One region of the Pseudomonas sp. SZ40 genome, then DNA from elsewhere that is predicted to be linked to it. Evidence: predicted binding sites of a transcription regulator. Region 1 holds the regulator's gene; each other region holds the start of a gene.
What was found. Region 1 encodes sigma-54, which starts transcription at its own class of promoters, with help from an activator protein. Its sites were predicted from a motif close to ANTGGCATNNANNTTGCTNT; they were not measured.

Region 1 (9,775 bases):
ATCTTCACCGACGGTGACCTGCGCCGCGCCCTGGACAAAGGCATCGATGTACGTGATGCGCGCATCGACGACGTCATGACCCCGCACGGCAAGACCGCTCGTGCCGATATGCTCGCTGCCGAGGCCCTGAAGATAATGGAAGACAACAAGATCAGCGCGCTGGTGGTAATCGACACCAGTGGTTACCCGGTAGGCGCCTTCAACCTTGGCGACCTGCTGCGCGCGGGGGTCATGTGATGAACGACCTTCTGCAGCGCGCTCGCGCAATCAAACTGGCGATCTTCGACGTCGACGGCGTGCTTACCGACGGCAAGCTGTACTTCCTGGTCGACGGCAGCGAGTTCAAGACCTTCAATACCCTGGACGGTCAGGGCATCAAGATGCTGATCAACTCAGGCGTACGCACCGCTATCATCAGCGGCCGCAAGACCCCGGTGGTCGAGCGTCGCGCACAGAATCTGGGTATCCAGCATCTGTACCAGGGCCGTGAAGACAAACTCGACGTGCTCGACGAGCTGCTCGCCGAGCTGGGCCTGAGCTACGAACAGGTGGCCTACCTGGGCGATGACCTGCCGGACCTGCCGGTGATTCGCCGCGTCGGCCTGGGCATGGCGGTAGCCAGCGCCAACGGCTTCGTGCGCGAGCATGCCCACGGCGTCACCGAAGCGCGTGGCGGCGAAGGTGCGGCCCGCGAATTCTGCGAACTGATCATGCGCGGCCAGGGCACTCTCGAAGCCGCCCAGTCCGCCTACCTCTAGGGCCTGCCGATGCTGCGCAAATTCATCACTCCCGTCCTGCTGACCTTCGGTGCACTGCTGCTGGTGGCCGCCGGGTACTGGAACATCAATCCAGACAGTTTCTCCAGCGCGCCACAGCAGAGCGGGCCGGACAATCCGATCGACTTCTACGCCGTGAATGCCCGCAGCGTGCAATACCTGCCCGACGGCAAGGTGCAGAGCGACATGACCAGCGACCGCCTGGAGCACGTGCAGAGCACCGACGTCACCCTGCTGACCGAGCCGCGCATGAATCTGTTCCGCGGCACCGAACTTCCCTGGAAGGTGCGCAGCGCCCGTGGCGAGGTAGGCCCGGATGGCGAAGAGGTCGAATTGATCGATCAGGTGCGCGTGGAGCGCACGGACGAAAAAGGCCGCCCCACTATACTCACCACCAGCCGCCTGACCGTATTCCCACAGAAGGAATATGCGCAGACCCAGCAAGCCGTTAGAATCGACGCGGCCAACGGGGTGACCACGGCACAAGGAATGAAAGCGTACTTGAATGACGGCAGGATGCTCCTGCAGTCCAACGTAAGAGGCCAGCATGAGGTTCGTTAAAACCCTCCCCCTACTTCTCAGCCTCGGCGCCACGCTCGGAAGCGCAAGCGCCTGGGCTCTGCCGAGCGACCGCGATCAACCGATCCGCGTGCAGGCCGACAGTGCTGAGCTGGACGACAAGCAAGGCGTGGCGGTGTACCGCGGCGATGTCGTCATCACTCAGGGCACCCTGAAAATCACTGGCGACACCGTCACCATCACCCAGAATGCACAGGGCGATATCGACGTGTTCACCTCGGTGGGCAAACCGGCCTACTACGAGCAGAAGCCGTCTGCCGACAAGCAGATCGTCAAGGCCTACGGCCTGACCATCCAATACTTCGCGGCCAATGAACGCATCGTGCTGATCGACCAGGCCAAGGTGGTTCAGGAAGGCAACACCTTCGAAGGCGAGAAGATCGTCTATGACACCCAGCGTCAGATCGTCAATGCTGGTCGCGCCACGGGCACCAACGTGTCGACCCCGCGCCCGCGCATCGACATGGTGATTCAGCCGCAGAAGAAACCCGCCGCCGAGCAGGGCCAATAACGATGGCAACACTGAAAGCCCAGCATCTGGCAAAAAGCTACAAGGGTCGCCAGGTCGTTCGCGACGTCAGCCTGAGCATCGAAAGCGGGCAGATCGTCGGCCTGCTCGGCCCCAACGGCGCCGGCAAAACCACCTGCTTCTACATGATCGTCGGCCTGGTTCAGGCCGATCAGGGCCGCGTGCTGATCGACGATCTCGACGTCAGCCACCAACCCATGCATGGCCGTGCTCGCGCCGGTATCGGCTACCTGCCTCAGGAAGCCTCGATCTTTCGCAAGCTGAGCGTCTCCGACAACATCATGGCGATCCTGGAAACGCGCAAGGACCTCAACCGTGCGCAGCGTCTGCAGGAGCTGGAAAGCCTGCTGCAGGAATTCCACATCACGCACATCCGCGACAACCTGGGCATGAGCCTCTCGGGTGGCGAACGCCGCCGCGTCGAAATCGCCCGCGCCCTCGCCACCTCGCCGAAATTCATCCTTCTCGATGAGCCCTTCGCCGGCGTCGACCCGATCTCGGTCGGTGACATCAAGCAAATCATTCACCACCTCAAGGCCAAAGGCATTGGCGTGCTGATCACCGACCACAACGTGCGCGAAACCCTGGATATCTGCGAAACCGCCTACATCGTCAGCGATGGTCAACTGATCGCCGAAGGCGATTCCGCTGCGATCCTGGCCAACCAGGTGGTCAAGGAAGTCTATCTGGGCCACGAATTCCGCCTGTAACGAATTTCCCGCCGATGAACGCCCAGCGCCCGCTACCCACGACAGGGTCGTAATGAAATGGTAACGGGCTCTAGGCAAAGCACTCGGATTCAGGCATATAATTTGCTTCCTAGTGGCGCTTTGGCGCCCTGTCGTGGATCGCGCACAGACGCCAGATAAGGTCTGCAATGAAACCATCGCTAGTCCTGAAAATGGGCCAGCAGCTGACGATGACACCGCAGCTGCAACAAGCCATTCGCCTGCTCCAACTGTCCACGCTGGATCTGCAACAGGAGATCCAGGAGGCACTGGAGTCGAACCCGATGCTCGAGCGTCAGGAAGAAGGCGACGACTTCGACAATTCGGACCCCATGGCCGACGGCGCGGAAAGCGCACCCACGGCGGCCGCTCAGGAAGAGAAATTTCAGGAACCAACTTTCCAGGAAAACACCCAGACCGTCGACAATCTGGAAGAAGGCGAATGGGGCGAGCGAATCCCCAGCGAACTGCCGGTCGACACGGCCTGGGAAGACGTCTATCAGACCAGCGCCAGCAGCCTGCCAAGCAATGATGACGACGAGTGGGACTTCACCACTCGCACCTCTGCCGGCGAGAGCCTGCAGAGTCACATGCTCTGGCAACTCAACCTGGCACCTATGTCCGACAAGGACCGCCTCATCGCAGTGACGCTGATCGACTGCATCAATGGTCAGGGCTACCTCGAGGAAACCCTCGAAGAAATCACCGACGCCTTCGACCCCGAACTCGATGTCGAGCTCGATGAAGTCGAAGCCGTGCTGCACCGCATCCAGCAGTTCGAGCCTTCCGGCATCGCCGCCCGCGACCTGCGCGAGTGCCTGCTTCTGCAACTGCGCCAACTGCCGGCCAATACCCCCTGGCTGAGCGAGGCCCAGCGCCTCACCAGTGACTACCTCGACCTGCTCGGCAGCCGCGACTACAGCCAGCTGATGCGCCGCATGAAGCTCAAGGAAGACGAGCTGCGCCCGGTCATCGAGCTGATTCAGAGCCTCAACCCGCGCCCCGGTTCGCAGATCGAATCGAGCGAGCCCGAGTACGTGGTGCCTGACGTGATCGTGCGCAAGCACAACGATCGCTGGCTGGTGGAACTCAACCAGGAGGCCATGCCTCGCCTGCGCGTCAACGCGCAGTACGCAGGTTTCGTGAAGCGCGCCGACTCCAGCGCCGACAACACCTTCATGCGCAATCAGTTGCAGGAAGCACGCTGGTTCATCAAGAGCCTGCAGAGCCGCAACGAAACCCTGATGAAGGTCGCGACGCAGATCGTCGAACACCAGCGCGGCTTCCTCGACTACGGCGACGAAGCCATGAAGCCGTTGGTACTGCACGACATCGCCGAAGCGGTGGGCATGCACGAGTCGACCATCTCGCGTGTCACCACCCAGAAGTACATGCATACACCGCGTGGCATTTACGAGCTGAAATACTTCTTCTCCAGCCACGTCAGCACCTCCGAAGGCGGCGAATGTTCGTCCACCGCGATCCGCGCGATCATCAAGAAACTGGTCGCCGCGGAAAATGCGAAAAAGCCATTGAGCGATAGCAAGATCGCTGGTTTACTGGAAGCACAGGGCATTCAAGTGGCGCGCCGCACAGTCGCCAAGTACCGTGAATCGCTCGGTATAGCGCCTTCGAGCGAACGCAAACGACTGATGTGAGCGGCCTTGTAGTAGAGCCCCAGTGTTCCTGCGGCAGGTGTATAGCCTGCCACTCACACACGGCAACAAGGAGAAGCGGTATGCAAGTCAACATCAGTGGGCACCAGCTGGATGTGACAGACGCACTACGCAGCTACATCGAGGAAAAGCTCGGACGTCTCGAGCGGCACTTCGACAAGATCACCAATGTGCAGGTCATCCTGGAGGTCGAGAAGCTCAAGCAGAAAGTCGAAGCCACCTTGCACATCGCCGGAGGCGAAGTGGTGGCCAATGCCGAGCATGAAGACATGTACGCCGCCATCGATCTACTGACCGACAAACTTGACCGCCAACTCATCAAGCACAAGGAAAAACAGCTCGACCGCCAGCAGGGCGCAATGGCCCGCTGACCTCGTCCTTCTCCTATGATCCGACTTGAAAATATCCTGACCCCCGGCCGTTCCCTCGTGAACGTGCCGGGCGGCAGTAAAAAGCGTGTACTCGAACAGATAGCTGCCGTGATCGCGCGCGACCTGCCCGATCTCGATGGCCAGACCATCTATGAAAGCCTGATCGCCCGGGAGAAACTCGGCTCGACCGGTTTCGGCAATGGCATCGCCATTCCTCATTGCCGCTTGCCCGGATGCAGTTCACCGATCAGTGCGCTGCTGAAACTCGACGCCGCGGTGGATTTCGACGCAATCGATGGCGCCCCTGTCGATTTGCTGTTCGTGCTGCTGGTTCCCGAAGCAGCGACCGATGAGCACCTGGAACTGCTGCGCCAGATCGCCAGCATGTTCGACCGCGAGGACGTTCGCGAGCGACTGCGCCAGGCTCAGGACAGTCAATCGCTGTACCAGACCGTAGTGAACGTGCAGAACGGCCAATAGCCCTACACAGGATGAGCCCATGCGCCTGATCATCGTCAGCGGCCGTTCCGGCTCGGGCAAGAGCACCGCTCTCGACGTGCTCGAGGACAACGGTTTCTATTGCATCGACAATCTGCCTGCCGGCCTGCTTCCCGAGCTGGCCGAACGGGCGTTGCTGCACACCGAGCTGTTGCACCCGCAAGTGGCGGTGTCGATAGACGCACGCAACCTGCCCAGCCAGCTCAAGCGTTTCTCCGAACTGCTCGACGAAGTGCGCGGCCGCAATATCCGCTGCGATGTTCTTTACCTGGATGCCAGCGAAGAAACGCTGCTCAAGCGCTTTTCGGAGACGCGCAGGCGTCATCCGCTGACCAACGACCAGCGCTCGCTGGCCGAGGCCATGGTCGACGAGACCAAGCTGCTGAGCCCGATCATCGACCGTGCCGACCTCAAGATCGATACCACTCACCTGAATCTCTACCAACTGCGCGACACCCTCAAGCTGCGCCTGCTCAACCAGCCTGAGCCGGGCACCGCCTACCTGATCGAGTCCTTCGGTTTCAAACGGGGGATGCCAGTGGATGCGGACCTGGTGTTCGACGTGCGCTGCCTGCCCAACCCCTACTGGAAGCCCGAGCTGCGTGACTTCACGGGCCTCGAACAGCCGGTGGAGGAATACCTCGCAGCCCAAGAGGACGTCCAGGACATGTACCAGGACATCTTCGCCTACCTGCACAAATGGCTGCCGCGCTTCGCTGCCAGCAATCGCTCCTACGTCACCGTTGCGATCGGCTGCACCGGTGGCCATCATCGTTCGGTGTATCTCGCCAACCGCCTGGGCCACGCCCTCAAACCGCTGCTGAAGAACGTTCAGATCCGCCACCGCGACCTCAGTTAAGGAATTGCCGCGATGCCCGCCCGTGAAATCACCATCATCAACAAACTCGGCCTGCATGCGCGTGCCGCCGCCAAGTTCGTCGGAGTCGCAGGGCGCTTTCCCTGCCAGGTGAAAATCGGGCGCAGCGTCGATAGCCTGGTGGACGGCAAGAGCATCATGGCGGTGATGATGCTCGCCGCCGGCAAGGGCACCACCGTGCATCTGGCGACCGAGGGCGAACGGGAAGAGGAAGCCCTGCAGGCGCTGATCGATTTGATCAACAACTACTTCGACGAAGGCGAGTAACCGCTCTCAGACGCTCAGGGCATTGCCCAGAACCAGCATCAGCACGAACCCCGATGCGAACCCCAGCGAGGCCGGCGGCACGTCAGCGCGCCGATACAGCTTGGGAATGATCTCGCGCAGCACCACGAAGAGCATCGCTCCCGCGGCCATCGCCAGCCCCCAGGGCAGCAGCTGCAGCGACGCACCGGCCAGCCAGGCCGAAAGCACGGCGAACAGCGGCTCTACCAACCCGGACGCCGCACCGCAGAAGACCGCCTTGTAGCGCGACATGCCCGCCCCGGCCAGCACCAAGGCAATGATCAGCCCCTCGGGCACGTCCTGCAACGCAATCCCCAGCGTCAAACCGTCGGCATTCGCCAGATTGGCTGCAGCCGCCACGCCGACCGCCATGCCCTCCGGCACGTTGTGCAACACGATGGCGATGACGAACAGCCAGACGCTCGACCCGACGCCCTGATTTACCCGCGCTCGCGATGTACGGGACAACCCGTGGCCCAGCACCCATAAGGCGCCAGCACCCAGTACCACTGCCGCGGCGACCAGCAATGAGCCCTGACTGCTGGTCAGGCCCTGCTCGTCAGCCAGCTGAAAAGCCGGCGGCAGTAGTGAGAAAAGACTGGCAGCGAGCATCATGCCCCCGCCCAAACCCAGCATGGCCGTGTACGAACGTGCCGAAATGCTGCGCATGAAAATGACCGGCAAGGCGCCCAGAGCCGTGCCAAGAGCGCACAGCATGCCACCTTGCCAGGCATACCACAGAGCCGGCGAAAGCCGGCTCTGCAAACCACTCCAGACCTTGAGGGCGAGAATGGTCCCGCCGCCAACGAGCAGCATCAGGCCCAGTGCATAGCGAAAGGAACGGCCATTGGCCGCAATCAACTCGTGCAGCGGGCTCATAGGCACACTCGATGTGGGCTCATGGGCATGCGATCAGGCCAGAGCGGCCTGATAGCGGCGTGCGACTTCGGCCCAATCGATGACGTTGTAGAACGCACCGATGTATTCGGGACGACGGTTCTGATAACGCAGGTAGTAGGCATGCTCCCACACGTCCAGACCGAGGATCGGCGTGTTGCCGTTCATCAGCGGGCTGTCCTGGTTACCGGTGCTCTCGACCACCAGTTTCTTCTGCGGCGTCACGCTGAGCCAGGCCCAGCCACTGCCGAAGCGGGTCAGTGCGGCTTTGGTGAAGGCTTCCTTGAAAGCCTCCAGACCACCCAGCTGGCTGTCGATGGCGGTTTTCAGTTCGCCTTGAGGCTCGCCACCACCGCTGGTGCTCATCACGGTCCAGAACAGCGAGTGGTTGGCATGTCCACCACCGTTGTTGATCACCGCAGCGCGCTTGTCTTCCGGCACGTCCTTGAGGCGAGTCAGCAGCTCTTCGACCGGCAGCTCGCCGAGCGAGTTGCCTTCCAGGGCAGCGTTGAGGTTGTTGACGTAGGTCTGGTGGTGCTTGCTGTGATGGATTTCCATGGTTTGCGCATCGATGTGCGGCTCCAGGGCATCGTAGGCGTAAGGCAGAGCAGGCAGGCTATACGGCATGGTTTTCACTCCTCTAATGGTACTGACGAACGACAGACGCTGGGCGTTCTGCCGGTGAAGCATCGCCAGGCGCATGGGCGCCCAACAATCGATCCGTACGGGGGTAGGCCCCGTGCTCGGCGACAAAGTTCAACAGACTGGTGTAGGTTCGGCCGCTGTGATTGAGTGCGGCCTGGCGCAAGGACGGCGACAGATGCTCACTGTCCATGCAGCGCAACAGGTGTTCATGGCAGGCACAGAGGTGCTCCGCGGAGCCTTCCGGATGACCGATCATCAGTTGCAGATCGGCCAGGTTGTGCTGAGAAACGACGAAAGCCGCCACCGCAGCATCGGCATCCCGCCAGCGCTCGAACAGCACTTGAGCAAGCGCCAGCGCTTGCAGATACTGTTCCCGCGCCTCGACCCAGGAACCCTCGGCGAAGTAGCGGTTACCCGCCTGGATGAGTCGCTTCCACTGCTCCATGGATTGCCTCCTCGCCCTGAGACGAAAATGCGCAGGCCAGATGACCTGCGCGGCGGTTTCAACGATTACAGACCACCTTCGGTAAGGCGTTCCGGGTTGAGCAACTGCTCCAGTTCGGCACGCCCCAGATCGGTCATTTCCTCGGCCACGTCGATGATCGGCCGGCCTTCGCGATACGCCTTCTTGGCGATTTCCGCCGCCTTCTGATAACCGATCAGCGGGTTCAGCGCCGTTACCAGAATCGGGTTGCGGCCTAGTGCTTCCTTGAGCTTCGGCTCGTTGACCTTGAAGCTGGCGATGGCACGATCCGCCAGCAGGCGGCTGGCATTGGCCAGCAACTCGATGCTGCCGAGCAGATTGTGAGCGATCACCGGCAACATCACGTTCAGCTCGAAATTCCCGGACTGCCCCGCCACCGCGATGGTGGTGTCATTGCCGATGACCTGAGCCGCGACCATGGCGGTGGCTTCCGGGATCACCGGATTGACCTTGCCCGGCATAATCGAGGAACCAGGCTGCAGCGCTTCGAGTTCGATCTCACTGAGGCCGGCCAGTGGGCCGGAGTTCATCCAGCGCAGATCGTTGGCGATCTTCATCAACGACACTGCCGTGGTCTTCAGTTGCCCGGACAGCGCCACCGCTGTGTCCTGAGAGCCGATCAGCGCGAAGAAGTTGGTGCCGGGGGTGAATTGCCGACCTGTCAGCGCATTGAGCTCCTGACAGAATAGTTCGGAAAATCGCGGATGCGCGTTGATGCCGGTACCGACCGCTGTACCACCCTGGGCCAGGGCCTGGAGGGCGGGCAGCAGGCTGGTGAGCAGCTGGATATTGCCCTGGATTTGCTGCGCCCAGCCATCGAGCACCTGGCTCATGCGCACCGGCATGGCATCCATCAGGTGCGTACGACCGGTCTTCACGAAGGGTTGCACCTCGAGAGACTTCTCGCAGAGCACCTTGAGCAGGTGACCGAGCGCCGGCAGCAGATTCTCGCTGACCTCGATGGCGGCACTGACATGGATGGTGGTGGGGATGATGTCGTTGCTGCTCTGACCACAGTTGACGTGATCGTTGGGGTTCACCGGCTCGCCGAGAATGCCCGTGGCCAGGGTGGCGATCACTTCGTTGGCATTCATGTTGGAGCTGGTGCCGGAACCGGTCTGGAACACATCCACCGGGAAGTGACGCATGAAATCCTCGGCCAGCAGTTGCTGGCACGCTGAAACGATGGCATCGCCCTGGGCAGGCAGGATCTGCTCCAGATCCACGTTGGCGCGGGCAGCGGCGGCCTTGGCCAGTACCAGCGCACGAATGAACGCCTTGGGCATGGCCAGCCCCGATACCGGGAAATTGTTGACCGCACGCTGGGTCTGGGCACCGTAGAGGGCCTCGGCGGGGACGGCCAGTTCGCCCATGCTGTCGCGTTCTATCCGGGTGTTACTCATAGGGATTTCCTTCTGCCAATTCGGACA
Region 2 (9,775 bases), on a different contig from region 1:
AAGGTGCGCGTTTCGCTCTGCTGGACGATCTGCTCGCCCTGCATGACGGCAACCGCCAGGCTGTGCTCGCCACGGTCAATCTGATTCACCTGCAGGCGCGGCACGTTACTGGGCGAGCCATAGGGTTTTCCATCCAGTATCAGGCGCAGGCTGTGGCCGGGACCCAGGCGGGGCTCGATGGTGACGCCTACCGAGAAGGTGCCGTTGTTGGCGCGTAGCGCTTCGTCACTGGGCAGGTCGCGCAGCGCCAGTATCTGATAAGGGTTCTGAGGCATCTCGCTCAGTCGGGGCGTGGCCGGCTGCGCGGGCGCGGCCGCCGGCTCCGTGGTATTGATCGGCTTCAGCTCGACACTCTCGGCCTTGGTGCCCTCGGGGGGCTGATTGGTGAACACCGTGTTGCCGTTGGCATCGGTGTACTTGTAGATCTGTGCGCTGACCGGCAGGGCCAGTATCAGCAACAGGCAAGCGAGCGTGCGGCGCATGGGGCCGGTCTCCGATCTGGATGATGTGAGTAGCCTTGCACCGCGGCGGCGCGCTGGCAAGCGTGCGACGCCAAGGATTTGCACTGCGCCCATGAAATGGCAGGCATAAAAAAACCTCCCCGGCAGAGCTGGGGAGGTTTCTGTCACGCCGCTATGTGCAGCGAGGCTGGTTTAGACGCTGTAGTACAGGTCGTATTCCAGCGGGTGCACGAAAGTGCGCACCTTGATTTCTTCTTCCGATTTCAGCTCGATGTAGGCATCGATGAAGTCGTCGGAGAACACGCCGCCCTTGGTCAGGAATGCGCGGCCCTTGTCCAGCTCTTCCAGGGCTTCTTTCAGGCTGCCGCAAACCTGCGGGATCAGCTTGCCTTCTTCCGGCGGCAGGTCGTACAGGTTCTTGTCCGCAGCGTCGCCAGGGTGGATCTTGTTCTGGATGCCGTCCAGGCCGGCCATCAGCAGTGCTGCGAAGGCCAGGTAGGGGTTGGCAGCCGGATCCGGGAAGCGCGCTTCGATGCGGCGGGCTTTCGGGCTGGAAACGTATGGGATACGGATCGAGGCGGAACGGTTGCGAGCCGAGTAGGCCAGCATGACCGGCGCTTCGAAGCCTGGAACCAGACGCTTGTAGGAGTTGGTCGACGGGTTGGTGAAGCCGTTCAGGGCCTTACCGTGCTTGATGATGCCGCCGATGAAGTACAGCGCGGTTTCCGACAGGCCGGCATAGCCTTCACCGGCGAAGGTGTTCTTGCCGTCTTTGGAGACCGAGATGTGTACGTGCATGCCCGAACCGTTGTCGCCATACAGCGGCTTCGGCATGAAGGTAGCGGTTTTGCCGTAGGCATCGGCCACGTTGTGCACGCAGTACTTCAGGGTCTGGGTTTCGTCGGCCTTGGCCACCAGGGTGTTGAACTTCACGCCGATTTCGTTCTGACCGGCAGTCGCCACTTCGTGGTGGTGAACTTCGATGACCAGGCCCATTTCTTCCATGGCATTACACATGGCAGTACGGATTTCGTGGTCGTGGTCGCACGGCGGAACCGGGAAGTAACCACCTTTGACGGCTGGGCGGTGGCCCTTGTTGCCGCCTTCGATGTCGGCGTCGGTGTTCCAGGAGCCTTGTTCGGAGTAGATCTTGAACATGGAGCCGGAGATGTCGGACTTGAACTTCACTTCGTCGAAGATGAAGAACTCTGGCTCCGGGCCTACGAATACGGTGTCACCGATACCGGTGGTTTTCAGGTATTCCTCGGCGCGACGAGCGATGGAGCGCGGGTCACGATCGTAGCCTTGCATGGTGCTCGGCTCGATGATGTCGCAGACCAGGATCAGGGTCGGCTCTTCGGTGAACGGGTCGAGAACGGCAGTGCTGTCATCCGGCAGCAGGATCATGTCGGAGGCTTCGATGCCTTTCCAGCCATGGATGGAGGAACCGTCGAACATCTTGCCGACTTCGAAGAATTCGTCGTCCAGGGCATCACGGGCCGGCATGGTCACGTGGTGCTGCTTGCCCTTGGTGTCGGTGAAGCGCAGGTCAACCCACTTCACGTCGTGTTCTTTGATCAGTTGAACAGCCTTAGACATGTTGTCCTCCAGGTGGATAGGGTCTTCTATTGACCCTTCTTTGAGTTCGTGACGCCGGGCAAGATGGTCTGCCAAGACACCCTGCCTCACAAGGGAGCAATTTGCATGCCAGTGCCCCGTGATGGGCTCATGCCCTGAAAACCAGCGCTGGCGCGGGTATCCTCTCATCAACGTGCATTGGCGTGGCTCCTTATTGGTGCGAATATTTAACATCGTGCTCGATATTGGTGCGATGTCGGAATGTTTGAGGATTTTTGGTCAAAGCTTGAGCAATTTCCGCTATAATCCGCGCCCCTGTTTTTCAGGCCCTGGTGCCCGACATTTGCTCCCATGAAACTGATCGTCAAAGTCTTTCCGGAAATCACCATCAAGAGCCCGCCGGTTCGCAAGAACTTCATCCGGCAGTTGGCCAAGAACATCCGTGCAGTCACGCGTGATCTCGATCCGCAACTGCAGGTGACCGGTGTCTGGGACAATCTGGAAGTGAAGACCGAGGTCACCGAGGCCAGGCTTCTGCACGAGCTCGTGGAGCGCCTGAGCTGCGTGCCGGGCATCGTGCATTTTCTGCAGATCGACGAATACCCGCTGGGCGACTTCGACGATATCGTCGAAAAGTGCAAGCTTCATTACGGCGACCTTCTGCCGGGCAAGATCTTTTCGGTGCGCTGCAAGCGCGGTGGCCGGCATTCTTTCTCCTCCATCGATGTCGAGCGTCATGTCGGCAGCCAGTTGCGCCAGCAATGCGGCGCTGCAGGTATCGACCTGAAGAAGCCCGAGATCGAGGTGCGCATCGAGATCCGCGATCAGCGCCTGTTCGTCATTCATCACCAGCATCCGGGCATGGGCGGTTATCCGCTGGGCTCGCTGGAGCAGACTCTGGTGCTGATGTCCGGTGGTTTCGACTCTACCGTCGCCGCTTACCAGATCATGCGCCGCGGCCTGATGACCCATTTCTGTTTCTTCAATCTCGGTGGTCGTGCCCACGAACTGGGCGTGATGGAAGTCGCCCACTATCTGTGGCAGAAGTACGGTCGCTCGCAACGCGTGCTGTTCATCAGCGTGCCGTTCGAGGAAGTGCTCGGCGAGATTCTCGGCAAGGTCGACAACAGCTACATGGGCGTGACCCTCAAGCGTATGATGCTGCGCGTCGCCAGCCGTCTGGCCGATCGCCTGCAGATCGATGCGCTGGTCACCGGTGAAGCGATCAGCCAGGTATCAAGCCAGACCCTGCCGAACCTCTCGGTGATCGATTCGGTCACCGACAAGCTGGTACTGCGCCCGCTGATCACCAGCCATAAACAGGACATCATCGATACCGCCGAGGCTATCGGCACCGCCGAGTTCGCCCGGCACATGCCAGAATACTGCGGCGTGATTTCGGTGAACCCGACCACCAAAGCCAAGCCCAATCGCGTCGTTTATGAAGAAGAGCAGTTCGACATGGCCGTGCTCGAGCGCGCGCTCGAGCGGGCACGCCTGATCGCCATCGATCGGGTGATCGAAGAGCTGGGCCAGGACGTGCAGGTCGAGGAAGTCGCCGAGGCGTTGCCGGGCCACGTGGTGATCGATATTCGTCACCCCGATCAGGTCGAGGACGAGCCGCTCGAGCTCGCCGGTATCGACCTGCAGGCCATGCCGTTCTATGCCATCAACAACCGTTTCAAGGAACTGGACGCTAGCCGCCAGTACCTCCTGTATTGCGACCGAGGGGTGATGAGTCGCCTGCATGCCCACCACCTGCTGAGCGAGGGACATGCCAATGTGCGCGTTTATCGTCCGGCATAAGACGCCCGGGCTCAATGGCGGCAGCATCCGCCATCGCCCTCCCGACCCGATTGGCGACGAGTTTGTCGCCACACATCGTTAACAGACTGCCTTTATCCTTAATCCCGATTTTTCGCGTTGGGCCGCTGAATGCAACTGCTGGGTAGCCCGACCCAACCTACGAGACCACTACTGTGATCGAGAATCTACGCAACATCGCCATCATCGCCCACGTTGACCATGGTAAGACCACCCTGGTTGACGCCCTGCTGCGTCAGTCCGGCACCCTGGAGCGCAGCGAGCTCAACGACGAGCGCGTGATGGACAGCAACGACCAGGAGAAAGAGCGCGGCATTACCATTCTGGCCAAGAACACCGCCATCAAGTGGAACAACTACCGCATCAACATCGTCGACACCCCCGGCCACGCCGACTTCGGCGGTGAAGTAGAGCGCGTGATGTCGATGGTCGACTCCGTGCTGCTGGTCGTTGACGCCCAGGACGGCCCGATGCCGCAAACCCGTTTCGTGACCAAGAAGGCCTTCGAAGCCGGCCTGCGTCCGATCGTGGTGATCAACAAGATCGACCGTCCGGGCGCGCGTCCGGATTGGGTCATGGACCAGATCTTCGACCTGTTCGACAACCTCGGTGCCACCGAAGAACAGCTGGACTTCCAGGTTGTCTACGCCTCGGCCCTGAACGGCATCGCCGGTCTGGATCACACCGACATGGCTGAAGACCTGGCCCCGCTGTACCAGGCCATCGTCGACCACGTTCCCGCGCCGAACGTCGACATCGACGGTCCGTTCCAGATGCAGATCTCGGCACTGGACTACAACAGCTTCCTGGGCATCATCGGTGTTGGCCGTATCGCCCGTGGTCGCGTCAAGCCGAACACTCCGGTTACCGCCATCGACGTCAACGGCAAGAAGCGTAACGGCCGTATCCTCAAGCTGATGGGCCACCACGGTCTGCACCGTGTGGACGTCGAAGAGGCCACCGCCGGCGACATCGTCTGCGTCAGCGGCATGGACGAGCTGTTCATCTCCGACACCCTGTGCGACCAGAACAACGTCGAAGCGATGACCCCGCTGACCGTCGACGAGCCGACCGTATCCATGACCTTCCAGGTCAACGATTCGCCGTTCTGCGGCAAGGAAGGCAAGTTCGTCACCAGCCGTAACATCAAGGAGCGCCTGGACAAGGAGCTGCTGTACAACGTTGCCCTGCGCGTTGAAGAAGGCGACTCGGCCGACAAATTCAAGGTCTCCGGCCGTGGTGAACTGCACCTGTCGGTACTGATCGAGAACATGCGCCGCGAAGGCTTCGAAATGGGCGTTGGTCGTCCGGAAGTGATCATCCGTGAAGTCGACGGTGCCAAGCACGAGCCGTACGAAAACGTCACCATCGACATCCCGGAAGAATCCCAGGGCAAGGTCATGGAAGAAATGGGTCTGCGTAAAGGCGACCTGAGCAACATGGTGCCGGATGGCAAAGGTCGCGTACGTCTGGAATACAACATCCCGGCGCGTGGTCTGATCGGCTTCCGTAACGCCTTCCTGACCCTGACCAACGGTGCAGGCATCCTGACCTCGATCTTCGACCGTTACGACGTGATGAAGTCGGGCCACATGTCCGGCCGTCAGAACGGCGTACTGGTGTCGATCGATACCGGCAAGGCGCTGACCTACTCCCTGGAAACCCTGCAGGCGCGCGGCAAGCTGTTCGTCGAGCACGGCCAGGAGATCTACAACGGTCAGATCATCGGTCTGAACAGCCGCGACAACGACCTGGGCGTCAACCCAACCAAAGGCAAGAAGCTCGACAACATGCGTGCTTCGGGTAAGGACGAAACCATCGCTCTGGTTCCGCCGGTCCGCTTCACTCTGGAGCAGGCTCTGGAATTCATCCAGGACGACGAGCTGTGCGAAGTGACGCCGAAGTCGATCCGTCTTCGCAAGAAGATCCTCGACGAAGGCGAGCGTACCCGCGCTGCCAAGAAAGCCAAGAACTGATCCGGTTCTAGCTGACTAGAGAGCCCCCGCCGGCGTGAGCCTGCGGGGGCTTTTTTGTGGGCGGTGATCGCGCTGGAAACGGCAGGCGCACCCGGAAATCTTGCCCGCTGCCATGACAAGTCACCTTTCACGTTGTCAGTATCGGTGCGAAAAATTGCCGGGTTTTGCCGTTCCATTGCCGTCGTCCACAATTGTGAGCGACGCCATCATCTGAACGTGTGAAGCCCATATACTGCGGGGTCTGTCAGGCCTGCGCCCGGCATGGATGGTTTTCTCTTCAAGGATGCGAGTGCATGCAGTGGATTTTCATGCTGGTCGGACTGGTGCTCGGCGCGCTGTTGCTGGGCGCGACGAATGGCGAAGCGATGGCCGGGGCGGCGCTGGGTGCCCTGCTTGGGCTGGCGGCAGGGCAGGCGCTCGCGCTGCATGCGCTGAAGCTTCAGCATGAGGCGCTGCGTAAATCTCTGGCGGAGCTGATTGCCCGCTTCAACCATGGCACCGGCGACCTGCACGAGCGCCTCCTGCGCCTGGAGCAGGGCGCTGCGCAGCCGCGCACCGATACGCTGCCCGAACAGCCCGACGTAGCGCCAGTCCGGACTCCTGTGGAGTCTGCCGCTGCGGCGCCTGTCGCGCCGACCGTCGAGCGTGAGTGGGAACTCGACCTGGTACTGCATGCTGCCAAGCCGGCTGCACCACCTGCACAGGTGAGCCCGCAGCCCACCTTGGAGCTACTTGTCGCGACGCCTCTACCGGCTGCCGGGCAGGGCGCCGAGCCGCCGGCGCCGACCTGGCTCGAACGTGGCATCACTGCGGCGCGAGACTGGCTGCTCGGCGGCAACACCGTATTGCGCGTGGGGCTGGTGCTGCTGTTCCTGGGCCTGGCTTTCCTGCTGCGCTACGCCTCGGAGCGGGTGGTGGTGGCCATCGAGTTGCGCTACGCAGCAGTGGCGCTGGCGGCGATCGCGCTGCTGGCACTGGGCTGGTGGTTGCGTCAGCGGCGACCTGCCTATGCCTTGCTGATGCAGGGCGGGGGGATCGCCGTGTTGTACCTGACGGTATTCGCGGCCATGCGTTTGCATCCTCTGCTTTCCCCGCAGGTGGCCATGGTGCTGCTGGTGGTGGTGACCCTCTGCTCGGCCGTGCTGGCCATCCTGCAGGACGCCCGTGGCCTGGCCGCGGCGGCGGCGCTGGGCGGTTTCGCCGCACCGATCCTGGCCTCCAGTGGTGGTGGTAGTCACGTCGCCCTGTTCAGCTATTTCGCCCTGCTCAACGCCGGGATCTTCGCCATCGCCTGGTTCAAGGCCTGGCGCGAGCTCAATCTGATCGGTTTCGTCGGCACCTTCGGTATCGGCCTGGCCTGGGGCCTGCGCTCCTACACCACGGACCTGTGGCCCAGCACCCAGGCGTTCCTGCTGCTGTTCTTCCTGATGTACGTCGCCATCGGCCTGCTGTTCGCCCGGCGGTGCCTGCTCGAGGCACCGACCGAGCCGGAAAACGACTCCCGCGAGGCGCTGCTCAAGTGGTCGGCGTGTCAGGCCGGTTACGTCGATGGCAGCGTGCTGTTCGGTACGCCGCTGGTGGGCTTCGGTCTGCAATACGCGGTGGTTCAGCACCTGCCTTTCGGTCCTGCTTTCAGCGCCCTGGCCATGGGCCTGCTGTACATGCTGCTGGCCCGGGTACTGGTTGCGCGTGCGCCAGGGCGTGCCGTGCTGTTGATGGAAACCTGCCTGGCGCTGGGCGTGATCTTCGCCACCCTGGCCATTCCACTGGGTCTGGATGCGCGCTGGACGTCCGCGGCCTGGGCGGTCGAGGGCGCTGGCCTGTACTGGCTGGCAGTGCGTCAGCAACGGCTGTTCGCGCGTCTGTTCGCCCTGCTGCTGCAGGTGGGCGCTGCAGTGGCGTACCTGTGGGGCCTGCGCTTCGGCGATGAGACCTTGCTCGAAGGCTCGGCACTTGGCGCGCTGATGCTCGGTGTGGCCCTGCTGTTCAGCTTCCTGCAGGTGCGTGGTGCAGGCGATCGGCTGGCGGATCGCGAGCGTCAGCTGCAACCGGTGCTGGCCTGCGTCGGTCTGGCATTTCTCTACCTGATGGGGCCTCTGTGCTTCGGCCCCTACGGCACTGCCGCCGCCTGGGCCGTGGCGGGCGTGGCGACGCTGCTCGCCGGGCTGTATCTGGGGGCGCGCAGCGTGCTGATCAGTGCCTTCGTCGTGCAGGTGCTTGGTGGGATTGTCTACCTGACCTTCAGTGACGGCCTCGGTCAGAGCGTGGTCGCCGAGGCCCTGCGACCGCTGCCCCATTTGACGTTCTGGGCGCCTGCGCTGCTGGCCTTGGCGGGCCTGTTCTGCGCCTGGCGCCTGCACCTCGCGGCGCGTGTGATCCGCTCCGATCTTCTGCCGCTGGACTTGCAGGAGTTGTCGCACGTGGCGTTGCTCTGGTGCGCGGCCTGGTGGTTAATGGCAGCGCTGAGCGAAGTTTCGCGTTTCGTACCGGACGACCTGCAGGGGCACGGATTCCTGCTGGTTGCCGTGGTCAGCCTGGCCGTTACCGCCCTGTTCGCCGTGCGTCAGCGCTGGCCAGCACTGGCGGTGTTCAGCCTGGCGCTGGTGCCGTTGGGATTCGGTGTCGTGCTGCTCTCCTGGCACCTTGGCTATCACCCGTTGGCGGCGCTCGGCTGGCTTGCCTGGCCAGCGCTGTTCGCCCTGCATTTCCTGATGCTGCGCCGCGTTCAGGGGCTGGCTCCGGAGGCATTGATCCGGATCGGCCACGTGCTCGGTTGCTGGTTGTTGCTGGGCATACTGGCGCTGGAACTGCGCTTCCTGTTCTCTGCCCTGGCCGAACACTACAACGCCTGGCGCTGGCTGGGCTGGGTACTGGTGCCCTGTGCCTTCCTGATGCTGATGAGCCTGCGCCGCGCGTTGCCCTGGCCGGTAGCGGCTTATCCACAGGAGTACCGCAGCTATGCGGCCATACCGGTGGCAGTCCTTCTGCTGGGCTGGTACTGGCTGGTCAATCTGCTCAGTGACGGTTCTGCGGAACCGCTGCCCTACGTGCCGCTGCTCAACCCCCTGGAAATGGGCATGCTGTTCGTGCTCTTCGCCGTACAGCGTTGGGCCCGGGACGGGTTGGCCGCGTTGCCTGTCGACTCGCGGCAGATGCAATTGGCGGCCCAGGCGGTGATCGGCGCCTCGTTGTTCGCGCTGTTGACCATGATGGTCTGTCGCACCGCATTCCATTGGGGGCAGGTGCCGTTCCAGATGGATGCCTTGATCGATTCGCGCCTGGTGCAGGCCGGCCTGTCCATCGTCTGGACACTGATCGCCCTGAGCCTGACCATCTTCGGACACCTGCGCGCTCGTCGTGATCTGTGGATGACGGGAGCGGCGCTGATCGCGGTGGTGGTCGTGAAGCTGTTCTTCGTCGATCTGGGCAACAGCGGCAGCCTGGAGCGGATCATCTCCTTCATCGGCGTCGGCGTACTGTTGTTGGTGGTGGGCTATTTCGCCCCGCTGCCGCCCCGCCAGCAGCGTGCAGCGGAGGTGTCGGCATGAGCCTGCGTCGCGCAGTTGCGCTGCTCGCGCTGAGCCTGAGCCTGGCTGCAGTGGCCGCCGAGGTCAGAGAAACCCCCGGCGATTATGCCGTGACCGTGCCACTTACCCTGAGCGGAGAGGGGCCCTGGTATCGGGTGCAGTTGCCGATGGAGGCTCATTTCGCCGCCAGGTATGCCGACTTTCGCGACCTGCGCGTGTTCAATGGCGCAGGTGAGCGTCTGGCCTACAGCCTGATTCCCGGTGCGCAGCGCTTCGCCGAGAGCCAGCAGCGTGCCGATCTGCGCCTGTTTCCGCTGCATGGTCCGGCAGGGCGCCGCGACGCCGTGCCGACGTTGCGCGTGCAGCGTGGCGATGATGGCTCGATCATCGAGCTCAACGCGGGCGCCGA
Region 3 (9,775 bases), on a different contig from region 1:
CGAAGACGAATTCACCGTCCTGCGTGGCATCGCGTTCGCATACGGCTTGCCAGTGGCGTTCTTCCGACATGTTCATCTCCTGTAACAGACACTGGATTGTCGGTATCGACCAGATTACGCGCCAGTGCCAATCACGCTTTCAAAGTGTATGAGTCGGCACATTTTCCATAGAGACTGTGCGCTGCCCGAGGATTGCCGTATAAAAGGGCCGCATAGCCCATTGAGGACCCTAATAAAAGCTGATGAAGACGCCAAAACGCATTGAGCCCCTGGTCGAAGACGGCCTGGTGGACGAGGTGATTCGCCCTTTGATGAGCGGCAAGGAAGCAGCGGTCTATGTTGTGCGTTGCGGTACCGAGTTGCGTTGCGCCAAGGTCTACAAGGAAGCCAACAAGCGGGGTTTCCGCCAGGCCGCCGAGTATCAGGAAGGTCGCAAGGTACGCAACAGCCGTGACGCGCGGGCTATGGCCAAGGGCTCCAAGTATGGTCGCAAGGGGCAGGAAGACGCCTGGCAGAACGCCGAGGTGGCAGCCCTGTTTCGTCTGGCCAGCGCCGGGGTCCGGGTGCCGAAACCCTATGACTTTCTCGAGGGTGTGCTGCTCATGGAACTGGTCGGGGACGGCGAGGGTGGCGTAGCGCCGCGCCTCAACGACGTCGACCTGCACCCCGAAGACGCCCGTGAATTCCACGCTTTCATGATCGAAGAAATCGTCAAGATGCTCTGCGCCGGCTTGGTGCATGGCGACTTGTCCGAATTCAACGTGCTGCTTGGCCCTGAAGGCCCGGTGATCATCGACCTGCCCCAGGCGGTGGATGCGGCCGGCAACAACCACGCCTTCAAGATGCTCGAGCGTGACGTCGGCAACATGGCCGCCTATTTCGGCCAGTTCGCACCGGAGCTCAAGTTCACCAAGTACGCCAAGGAAATGTGGGCGCTCTACGAAGACGGCAAGCTGACGCCGGATAGCGTGCTGACCGGGGAGTTCGATGACCCCGAGGACGAGGCCGACGTCGACGCCGTGTTGCGTGAAATCAAGGCCGCCCTGGCCGATGAGGCACGCCGTCAGGCCGCGCTCAACGCCGAGGACGAGCCCAAGGACCAGGAGCCGCCTCCGCCCTGGGAGCGGTGATTGAGCTTGATGCAGTGGTGGGCTGAAGCGGATCGCCGCCCGGCCCACCCTGTACGGCTGCGATCCACCGCGGGCGCGGGCCGTGCCCGCGATTTCGCGCGCATGGCGCGCTCCCACAAGTTGGTGCGCTGAAGGGCGGTCCGCCTGATGGATCAACATCGACCCTGCGCCCGCTGACCTATCTGAAGAATCGCAGGGAACGACCGTTTTGCAATCCACTGTGGGAGCGGGCCATGCCCGCGATTTCGCGCGCATGGCGCGCTCCCACAAGTTGGTGCGCTGAAGGGCAGCTCGCGGGATGAGTGAACATCCATCCTGCGCCCGCGAACCGGCCTGAAGAATCGCAGGGACCGGCGGTTCCGCGATCCACTGTGGGAGCGGGCCGCGCCCGCGATTTCGCGCGCATGGCGCGCTTCCACAGGTACTGCGCCGAAGGGCAGCTCGCAGGATGGGTGAACATCCATCATGCGCCCGCGAACCTGCCTGAAGAATCGCAGGAAACGGCGGTTCCGCGATCCACTGTGGGAGCGGGCCGCGCCCGCGATTTCGCGCGCATGGCGCGCTCCCACAAGTTGATGCGCTGAAGGGCAGCTCGCGGGATGAGTGAACATCCATCCTGCGCCCGCGAACCGGCCTGAAGAATCGCAGGGAACGGCGGTTCCGCGATCCACCGCGGGCGCGGGCCGCGCCCGCGATTTCGCGCGCATGGCGCGCTCCCACAAGGTACTGCGCTGAAGGGCAGCTCGCAGGATGAGTGAACATCCATCCTGCGCCCTAGGACCGGCCTGGAGAATCGCAGGGAACGGCGGTTCCGCGATCCACTGTGGGAGCGGGCCGCGCCCGCGATTTCGCGCGCATGGCGCGCTCCCACAAGGTAGTGCGCTGAAGGGCGGTCTGCCTGATGGATGAACATCGACCCTGCGCCCGCTGACCTGTCTGGAGAACCGCAGGGAACGGCCGTTTTGCAATCCACTGTGGGAGCGGGCCGCGCCCGCGATTTCGCGCGCATGGCGCGCTCCCACAAGTTGGTGCGCTGAAGGGCGATCCGCCTGATGGATGAACATCGACCCTGCGCCCGCTGACCTATCTGAAGAATCGCAGGGAACGGCGGTTCTGCGATCCACTGTGGGAGCGGGCCATGCCCGCGATTTCGCGCGCATGGCGCGCTCCCACAAGTTGGTGCGCTGAAGGGCGGTCCGCCTGATGGATGAACATCTACCCTGCGCCCGCTGACCTATCTGAAGAATCGCAGGGAACGGCGGTTCCGCGATCCACTGTGGGAGCGGGCCATGCCCGCGATTTCGCGCGCATGGCGCGCTCCCACAGGCACTGCGCCGGCAGGTAGCGCTTACCCGACCTGCGCCCACGAATCCGCTTGGGCTGCCCCGAAATGGTGAGTTTCAGGATCGCCTGCTTCATCTTGGTTCGTATCCTGCGCCAGTCGCGCCGATCTGCAGGAGCCTGCCAAGCCCTTTGCCATGGGCCTTCCCGGCTTTTTCAAGGCCTTGGCATGCAACCTGCTATCAAACCTGTGCACCCATCATCGATGGGGCCGGTGAACAGGCCATGACCTGATACTCACCCCACATAACTGAATCCAAGGCAAAGACGCCTGAAGCTGACAACAGCTCCAGGCGTCTTTTTTTTGCGTTGCAGAAAACCGTGATACCGCAGCAGACAGAGGGCAGGCTATGAATTCCATCGTCACATCGATCAAGCGCGAGAACCTGATCGTCATCGGCAACGGCATGGTCGGCCACCACTGTGTGGAGCAGCTGATCGCCAGCGGCGCCCTGCATCGCTATCAGGTGCACGTGTATGGCGAAGAGCGCCAGCGCGCCTACGACCGTGTGCACCTGTCCGAGTATTTCTCCGGCAAGGATGCCGAAGCCCTGGCCCTGGGCGAGCCTGATCTGTACGCCCGCAACGGCGTGCATCTGCACCTCGGCGAGCAGGTGCTGGAGATCGACCGCGAGAACCGCGAAGTCGTCACCACCAACGGCCGTCGCGGCTACGACCGGCTGGTGCTGGCCACCGGTTCCTATCCGTTCGTACCGCCGATTCCGGGCGCCGAGGGCAATTCGCGCCTGGTCTACCGCACCTTGGACGACCTCGACGGCATCCGCGCTGCCGCGGCCAGCGCCCGCCGTGGCGTGGTGGTGGGCGGCGGTCTGCTCGGTCTCGAGGCGGCCAATGCCCTCAAGTCCCTTGGCCTGGAAGCTCATGTGGTGGAGTTCGCGCCACGCCTGATGCCGGTGCAGCTGGATAACGACGGTGGCGACGCATTGCGGGCGCGCATCGAGGCCCTGGGTGTGGGTGTGCATCTATCGCGCGCCACCCAGGAGATCGTCATCGGTGAGGAATACGCCTACCGCATGAAGTTCAATGATGGCGAATTCCTTGAGACCGACCTGATCGTGTTTTCCGCCGGTATTCGTCCGCAGGACGCCCTGGGCCGTGCCGCCGGGCTCGACATCGCGACCCGCGGGGGCGTGGTGGTCGACAACGACTGCCGCACCAGCGACCCGGCGATTTTCGCCATCGGCGAATGCGCGTCCTGGAATGGCATGGTCTTCGGCCTGGTCGCGCCGGGCTATTCGATGGCCCGCAATGTCGCCGCACAGCTGGCTGGCGCGCCCCACGAACTATTCACCGGCGCCGACATGTCGACCAAGCTCAAGCTGCTTGGCGTCGACGTCGGCTCCATCGGCGATGCTCACGCCGCCACGCCGGGCGCCAAGAGCTACCGCTATATCGACGAAGCCAATGCCAGCTACCGCCGTCTGGTGGTCTCGCCGGATGGTCAGCACGTCATCGGCGCCGTGCTGGTCGGCGACAACAGTTATTACGACACCCTGCTGCAGTACGCCCAGAACGGCATCAAGCTGCCGGCCGATCCGTCCAGCCTGATTCTGCCGCTGTCCGAAGGCGCGCCGACCCTGGGCGCCGATGCGCTGCCGGATACCGCGACCATCTGCTCCTGCCACAACGTCAGCAAGGGCGCGGTGTGCTGCCAGGTCGACGCCGGCATCACCGACCTCGGCGAGCTGAAGGCCATCACCAAGGCCGGCAGCGGTTGCGGTGGTTGCAGCGCCTTGCTCAAACAGGTCTTCGAGCATGAGTTGAGCGCCCGCGGCGTGGCGGTGGACAAGAGCCTCTGCGAGCACTTCGCCCATACCCGTCAGGAGCTGTACGCCATCGTCCGGGTGGAAGGTGTGCTCAGTTTCGAAGAACTGCTGGCCAAGCATGGCCGCGGCCACACCGGCTGCGATATCTGCAAGCCAGCGGTCGGCTCGATCCTCGCGTCGTGCTGGAACCAGCCGATCACCGACCCGCTGCTGATCCCGCTGCAGGACACCAACGACACCTTCATGGCCAACATGCAGAAGAACGGCACCTACTCGGTGGTGCCGCGTATTCCCGGTGGCGAGATCACCCCGGACGGGTTGATCGCCATCGGCGCCGTGGCGAAGAAATACGACCTCTACACCAAGATCACCGGCGGGCAGCGCATCGACCTGTTCGGCGCTCAACTGCACGAGCTGCCGGAAATCTGGGGCGAGCTGATCGCCGCCGGCTTCGAGACCGGGCATGCCTACGGCAAGTCGCTGCGTACCGTGAAGTCCTGCGTGGGCAGCACCTGGTGCCGCTATGGCGTGCAGGACAGCGTCGGCATGGCGCTGCGCCTTGAGGATCGCTACAAGGGCCTGCGCTCGCCGCACAAGATCAAGTTCGCGGTCAGTGGCTGCACCCGTGAGTGCGCCGAAGCGCAGAGCAAGGACATCGGCGTGATCGCCACCGACAAGGGCTGGAACCTCTACGTGTGCGGCAACGGCGGCATGCGCCCGCGGCACGCCGAGCTGTTCGCCACCGACCTGGATGACGAAGCGCTGATCCGCACCATCGACCGCGTGCTGATGTTCTACGTGCGCACTGCCGACAAGCTGCAGCGCACCTCGGTATGGCGCGAATCGCTGGAAGGCGGCCTGGATTACCTCAAGGCGGTGATTCTCGACGACAGCCTGGGCCTTGGCGCCGAGCTGGAAGCGCAGATGCAGCTGGTGGTCGACCGTTATGAATGCGAATGGGCCGGTGCCCTCAAGGACCCGGAGAAGCTCAAGCGCTTCCGCACCTTCGTCAACGACAAGCGCGGCGATCCGGACATTCACTTCGTCAAGGAGCGTGGCCAGCGCCGACCCATGACCGCCAGCGAGTTACATCTGATTCCCGTTACCGAGGAGGTGCTCTGATGAGCCAGTCCAATGCCGTGCGCGCCCAATCGCTTCCCGCCACCGAATGGCAACCGCTGTGCAGCAGCCAGGATCTGGTCGCCAACTCCGGTGTGGTGGCCTGGCTCGAGGGTGACCAGATCGCCCTGTTCCATCTGCCCCACAGCGAGGCCGGCGAGCAACTGTTCGCGGTGGAAAACCGCGATCCGAAATCCGGCGCCAACGTCATCGGTCGCGGCCTGATCGGCCAGATCAAGGGTGACCTGGTGATCGCTTCGCCGCTCTACAAACAGCATTTCCGCCTGGTCGACGGCACCTGCCTCGAGTACCCGGAGCAGCGCCTGCGCGTATGGCCGGTGCGGCTCAATGGCGACACCGTGGAAATCGGCCTGGCGAGCTGAATGCTCGACGACTTACCGCGAAGGCCGGAGAAGAACGCCAAGCAGGCGCCCCGGCCCATTCGCCCCCTCATTCCTGTTTGCACACCTGAAAAGAGAGCATCTCCATGTCCTACCTGGTTCCTGCCGAATTCGTCACAAAGATGGTGGATACCGGCGAGTCGAAGATCTTCATGTCGACCCGCGATACCCTGATCCGCGCCTTCATGGCCGGTGCGATTCTGGCCCTGGCGGCGGTGTTCGCCATCACCATCACTGTCCAGACTGGTTCGCCGCTGCTTGGCGCAGCGTTCTTCCCGGTCGGTTTCATCATGCTGTACCTGATGGGCTTCGACTTGCTCACCGGGGTATTCGTCCTCGCTCCGCTGGCGCTGCTCGACAAGCGCCCGGGGGTCACCGTCGGTGGCGTGCTGCGCAACTGGGGGCTGGTGTTCATCGGCAACTTCGCCGGAGCACTGACGGTCGCCGTGATGATGGCTTTCGTCTTCACCTATGGCTTCTCGACCAGCGCGGGTGAGATCGGCGAGAAGATTTCGCACATCGGCGAGTCACGCACTCTGGGCTACGCCGAGTTCGGCACGGCCGGCTGGCTGACCATTTTCCTGCGCGGCATGCTGTGCAACTGGATGGTGTCCATGGGTGTGGTCGGCGCGATGATCTCCACCACCGTCAGCGGCAAGACCATCGCCATGTGGATGCCGGTCATGCTGTTCTTCTACATGGGCTTCGAACACTCGGTGGTGAACATGTTTCTGTTCCCCTTCGGGATGATCATGGGCGGCGATTTCTCGGTGATGGACTACATGATCTGGAACGAAATCCCCACCGCACTGGGCAACCTGGTTGGCGGCCTGGCCTTCACCGGCCTGACCCTCTACACCACGCACGTCAAGACCGCACCCAAGCGCTCCTACAACTGAGTACCGTCGATGGCCGCTGCTGAAAACCTGCGCACGGGCAGGAAGAGCCAACTGCAGGTCAGCATCGGTCAGTGCTCGGACAAGGGCCGCAAGGCACGCAATCAGGACTTCCATGGCCTCTGCGTGCCCCATGAGCCGCAACTGAGCAGCAAAGGCATCGCCATCGCCCTGGCTGACGGCATCAGCAGCAGTGACGTCAGCCATATCGCCAGTGAAACGGCGGTGGCGGCGTTTCTCTCCGACTATCTCAGCACCAGCGAAGCCTGGTCCGTGAAGACCTCGGTGACTCGCGTGCTCAGCGCCACCAACGCCTGGCTGCACGCCCAGACGCGGCGCGGCCAGCATCGCTACGACATGGACCGCGGCTACGTGTGCACCTTCAGCGCTCTGGTGCTGAAGTCGACCACCGCGCACCTGTTCCATGTCGGCGATACCCGCATCTACCGCCTGCGCGACGGCTCCCTGGAGCCGCTTACCCGCGATCACCGCGTCTGGGTCGGCCAGGACAAGAGCTACCTGAGCCGTGCCCTGGGCATCCAGCCGCAATTGGAGATCGACTATCAGGCACTGGCGCTGGAGAGCGGCGACCTGTTCCTGCTGGCCACCGACGGCGTGTACGAGTTCGTCGATTCGCGCTTCATGATCGAGTGCATCGCCGCACACGCCGACGACCTGCAACGGGCCGCCCAGCATATCGTCGACCAGGCCCTGGCCAATGGCAGCGACGACAACCTGACCCTGCAACTGGTGCGCGTCGACAGCCTGCCGCGTGCCGAGGTCGATGAGTTGCAGCACAAGCTCGGCGAGCTGCCGTGCCCGCCGATTCTGGAAGCGCGCATGCCCTTCGACGGTTACCGCATCGTCCGCCCGCTGCACGCCAGCGCCCGCAGCCACGTGTACCTGGCCACCGATGAAGACAGCGCTGCCACCGTGGTGATCAAGACGCCCTCCCAGGACTTGCAGCACGACGCCGCTTACCTCGAGCGCTTTCTCATGGAGGAGTGGATCGCCCGGCGCATCGACAGCCCCCACGTGCTCAAGGCTTGTGCACCGACCCGCAAGCGCAATTTCCTGTATGGCGTCAGCGAGTTCATCGAGGGCCGGACCCTGGCGCAGTGGATGATCGATCACCCGAGCCCGGATCTGGAAACCGTGCGTAGCATCGTCGAGCAGATCGCCCGCGGCCTGCGTGCCTTCCACCGTCTGGAAATGCTGCATCAGGACCTGCGTCCCGCCAACCTGATGATCGATGCAACCGGTACGGTGAAGATCATCGATTTTGGCGCCACCCGGGTGGCAGGGCTGCAGGAGATCGCCAGCCGCCAGGCGGACGACCCGATACTCGGCACCGCGCAGTACAGCGCCCCTGAATACTGGCTCGGTGAGCCCGGCACGGTACGCTCGGACGTGTTTTCCCTGGCGGTGATCGCCTACCAGATGCTCACCGCTCGGCTGCCTTACGGGGCCAGCATGGCACGGGCGCGAACCCGCGCGGCCCAGGCGCGGTTGCGTTACGCACCGCTCGGCCAAGGGCGCGAGCTGCCTTCGTGGCTCGACGACGTGCTGCGCAAGGCCTGCCACCCGGACCCGCTGAAGCGCTATGCCGACCCGGACGAATTCGCCCACGCGCTGCGTCATCCCGGTCAGGCGTTGCTGCGCCGTGGCCGGGTACCGTTGCTGGAGCGCAATCCGCTGTTGTTCTGGCAGGTCAGTTGTTTGGCGCTGGCGTTGACGGTGGTGGTATTGCTGGCGCGCTAGCGGTTGCCAAGGGCGCTTTACTGCCGGGTGTTTCCGAGGGGTTGCATGGCTGGCCGGCACGTTGCTCGAGCGCTTCGTATCGCGCTTCGCGTGAAAACCGTGCAGGCCCCGCCAGTGCACGGTTTCAGGGCGTAGATGGAAAGGTAACTTAATGAAATAATTTGTCGCAAATTGTCATATTTGTTCTCTCGGCAACAAGACAGAATGCGGCTTCTGTTCAGCCATAAAGTGCGTGATCGTGGACTATCTCCTGCAACTAGCTAGCGACCCAACTGCCTGGGTCGCCCTTGCCACTCTGGTGGTAATGGAAGTGGTACTCGGCATCGACAACCTGATCTTCATCTCCATCCTCACCAACAAGCTGCCCGAGCATCAGCGTGAAAAAGCGCGGCGCCTGGGTATTGGTGCGGCGCTGGTTCTGCGTCTGGGCCTATTGGGCACCGTGGCGTGGATCGTCCAACTGGTGGAACCGGTGATCGAGCTGTTCGGCCAGGCGTTCTCCTGGAAGGACATCATCCTCATCGCCGGTGGCCTGTTCCTGCTCTGGAAGGCGACCAAGGAAATCCATCACTCCATGGACCCGGAGCCGGAAGGCGACATGTTCGTCGGCCGTACCGCTACCCTGGGTTTCAGCGCCGCCATCGTGCAGATCCTGCTGCTCGACCTGGTGTTCTCGGTCGACAGCATCATCACCGCCGTGGGCATGACGCCGCACGTGCCGATCATGGTCATCGCCGTGGTCGCCGCCGTTACCGTGATGCTGGTCGCTGCCAACCCGCTGGCGCGCTTCATCGCCAACAACCCGACCGTGGTGATGCTGGCCCTGGGCTTCCTCATCATGATCGGCATGACGCTGATCGCCGAAGGCTTCGGCGCTCACGTGCCGAAGGGCTACATCTACGCCGCGATGGCATTCTCCGCCATCATCGAGGGGCTCAACATGTTGTCTCGCCGGGCGCGCCGCAAGGCGGCTGCCGAGGCCAACAAGGCACCTTGACGCCGCGCACCTCCCCCTGCCACAGCGGGGGGAGGTGGCTGCATTTCCTCCGCTCCGCGCCACTTCCCTCCCGGCAAAGACTGACCGTTCAGTCATATTTTGCTGGCACGGTGCCATCTTGCACGGCAGAATCTCCCTCATGACCAGTGAGTGGGCGAGCCGGCATGCCTGTTTTCGCCAAGCTGAAAGCCGTCCGTAACGCCCATCCGCTCCTGCAACTACACTCAATGCCATGACCAGAACCGATCTGCCTGGGGCCTAATCGTCCACGAGTGCAACGGTGCACTGGGGTGGCCTTCCAGTGAGCCGGGATAACAGGCTCCTTGATCGATCGAGTGACCTT

Region 2: a site for sigma-54 is predicted at 2,154-2,173, ahead of glnA (glutamate--ammonia ligase). Genes of this name have one in related genera too.
Region 3: a site for sigma-54 is predicted at 2,635-2,654, ahead of nirB (nitrite reductase large subunit NirB). Genes of this name have one in related genera too.

The regions. Positions count from the first base shown of each region.
Region 1 is NZ_JBQWIF010000004.1:197,832-207,606, forward strand. It holds gene ACT9T4_RS05955 (KpsF/GutQ family sugar-phosphate isomerase) at 1-237, shown strand, start outside; gene ACT9T4_RS05960 (KdsC family phosphatase) at 237-758, shown strand; gene lptC (LPS export ABC transporter periplasmic protein LptC) at 768-1,337, shown strand; gene lptA (lipopolysaccharide transport periplasmic protein LptA) at 1,324-1,866, shown strand; gene lptB (LPS export ABC transporter ATP-binding protein) at 1,869-2,594, shown strand; gene ACT9T4_RS05980 (RNA polymerase factor sigma-54) at 2,762-4,270, shown strand; gene hpf (ribosome hibernation-promoting factor, HPF/YfiA family) at 4,351-4,659, shown strand; gene ptsN (PTS IIA-like nitrogen regulatory protein PtsN) at 4,675-5,139, shown strand; gene rapZ (RNase adapter RapZ) at 5,159-6,016, shown strand; gene ACT9T4_RS06000 (HPr family phosphocarrier protein) at 6,029-6,301, shown strand; gene ACT9T4_RS06005 (ZIP family metal transporter) at 6,308-7,198, opposite strand; gene ACT9T4_RS06010 (superoxide dismutase) at 7,232-7,843, opposite strand; gene ACT9T4_RS06015 (DUF2753 family protein) at 7,857-8,306, opposite strand; gene ACT9T4_RS06020 (class II fumarate hydratase) at 8,372-9,748, opposite strand; gene ACT9T4_RS06025 (FagA protein) at 9,741-9,775, opposite strand, start outside.
Region 2 is NZ_JBQWIF010000021.1:27,880-37,654, forward strand. It holds gene ACT9T4_RS16740 (DUF4124 domain-containing protein) at 1-482, opposite strand, end outside; gene glnA (glutamate--ammonia ligase) at 654-2,060, opposite strand; gene thiI (tRNA uracil 4-sulfurtransferase ThiI) at 2,391-3,845, shown strand; gene typA (translational GTPase TypA) at 4,019-5,839, shown strand; gene ACT9T4_RS16760 (DUF2339 domain-containing protein) at 6,133-9,387, shown strand; gene ACT9T4_RS16765 (DUF3999 domain-containing protein) at 9,384-9,775, shown strand, end outside.
Region 3 is NZ_JBQWIF010000012.1:125,851-135,625, forward strand. It holds gene ada (bifunctional DNA-binding transcriptional regulator/O6-methylguanine-DNA methyltransferase Ada) at 1-70, opposite strand, end outside; gene ACT9T4_RS12290 (PA4780 family RIO1-like protein kinase) at 243-1,130, shown strand; gene nirB (nitrite reductase large subunit NirB) at 2,822-5,380, shown strand; gene nirD (nitrite reductase small subunit NirD) at 5,380-5,760, shown strand; gene ACT9T4_RS12305 (formate/nitrite transporter family protein) at 5,865-6,677, shown strand; gene ACT9T4_RS12310 (bifunctional protein-serine/threonine kinase/phosphatase) at 6,687-8,435, shown strand; gene ACT9T4_RS12315 (TerC family protein) at 8,674-9,432, shown strand.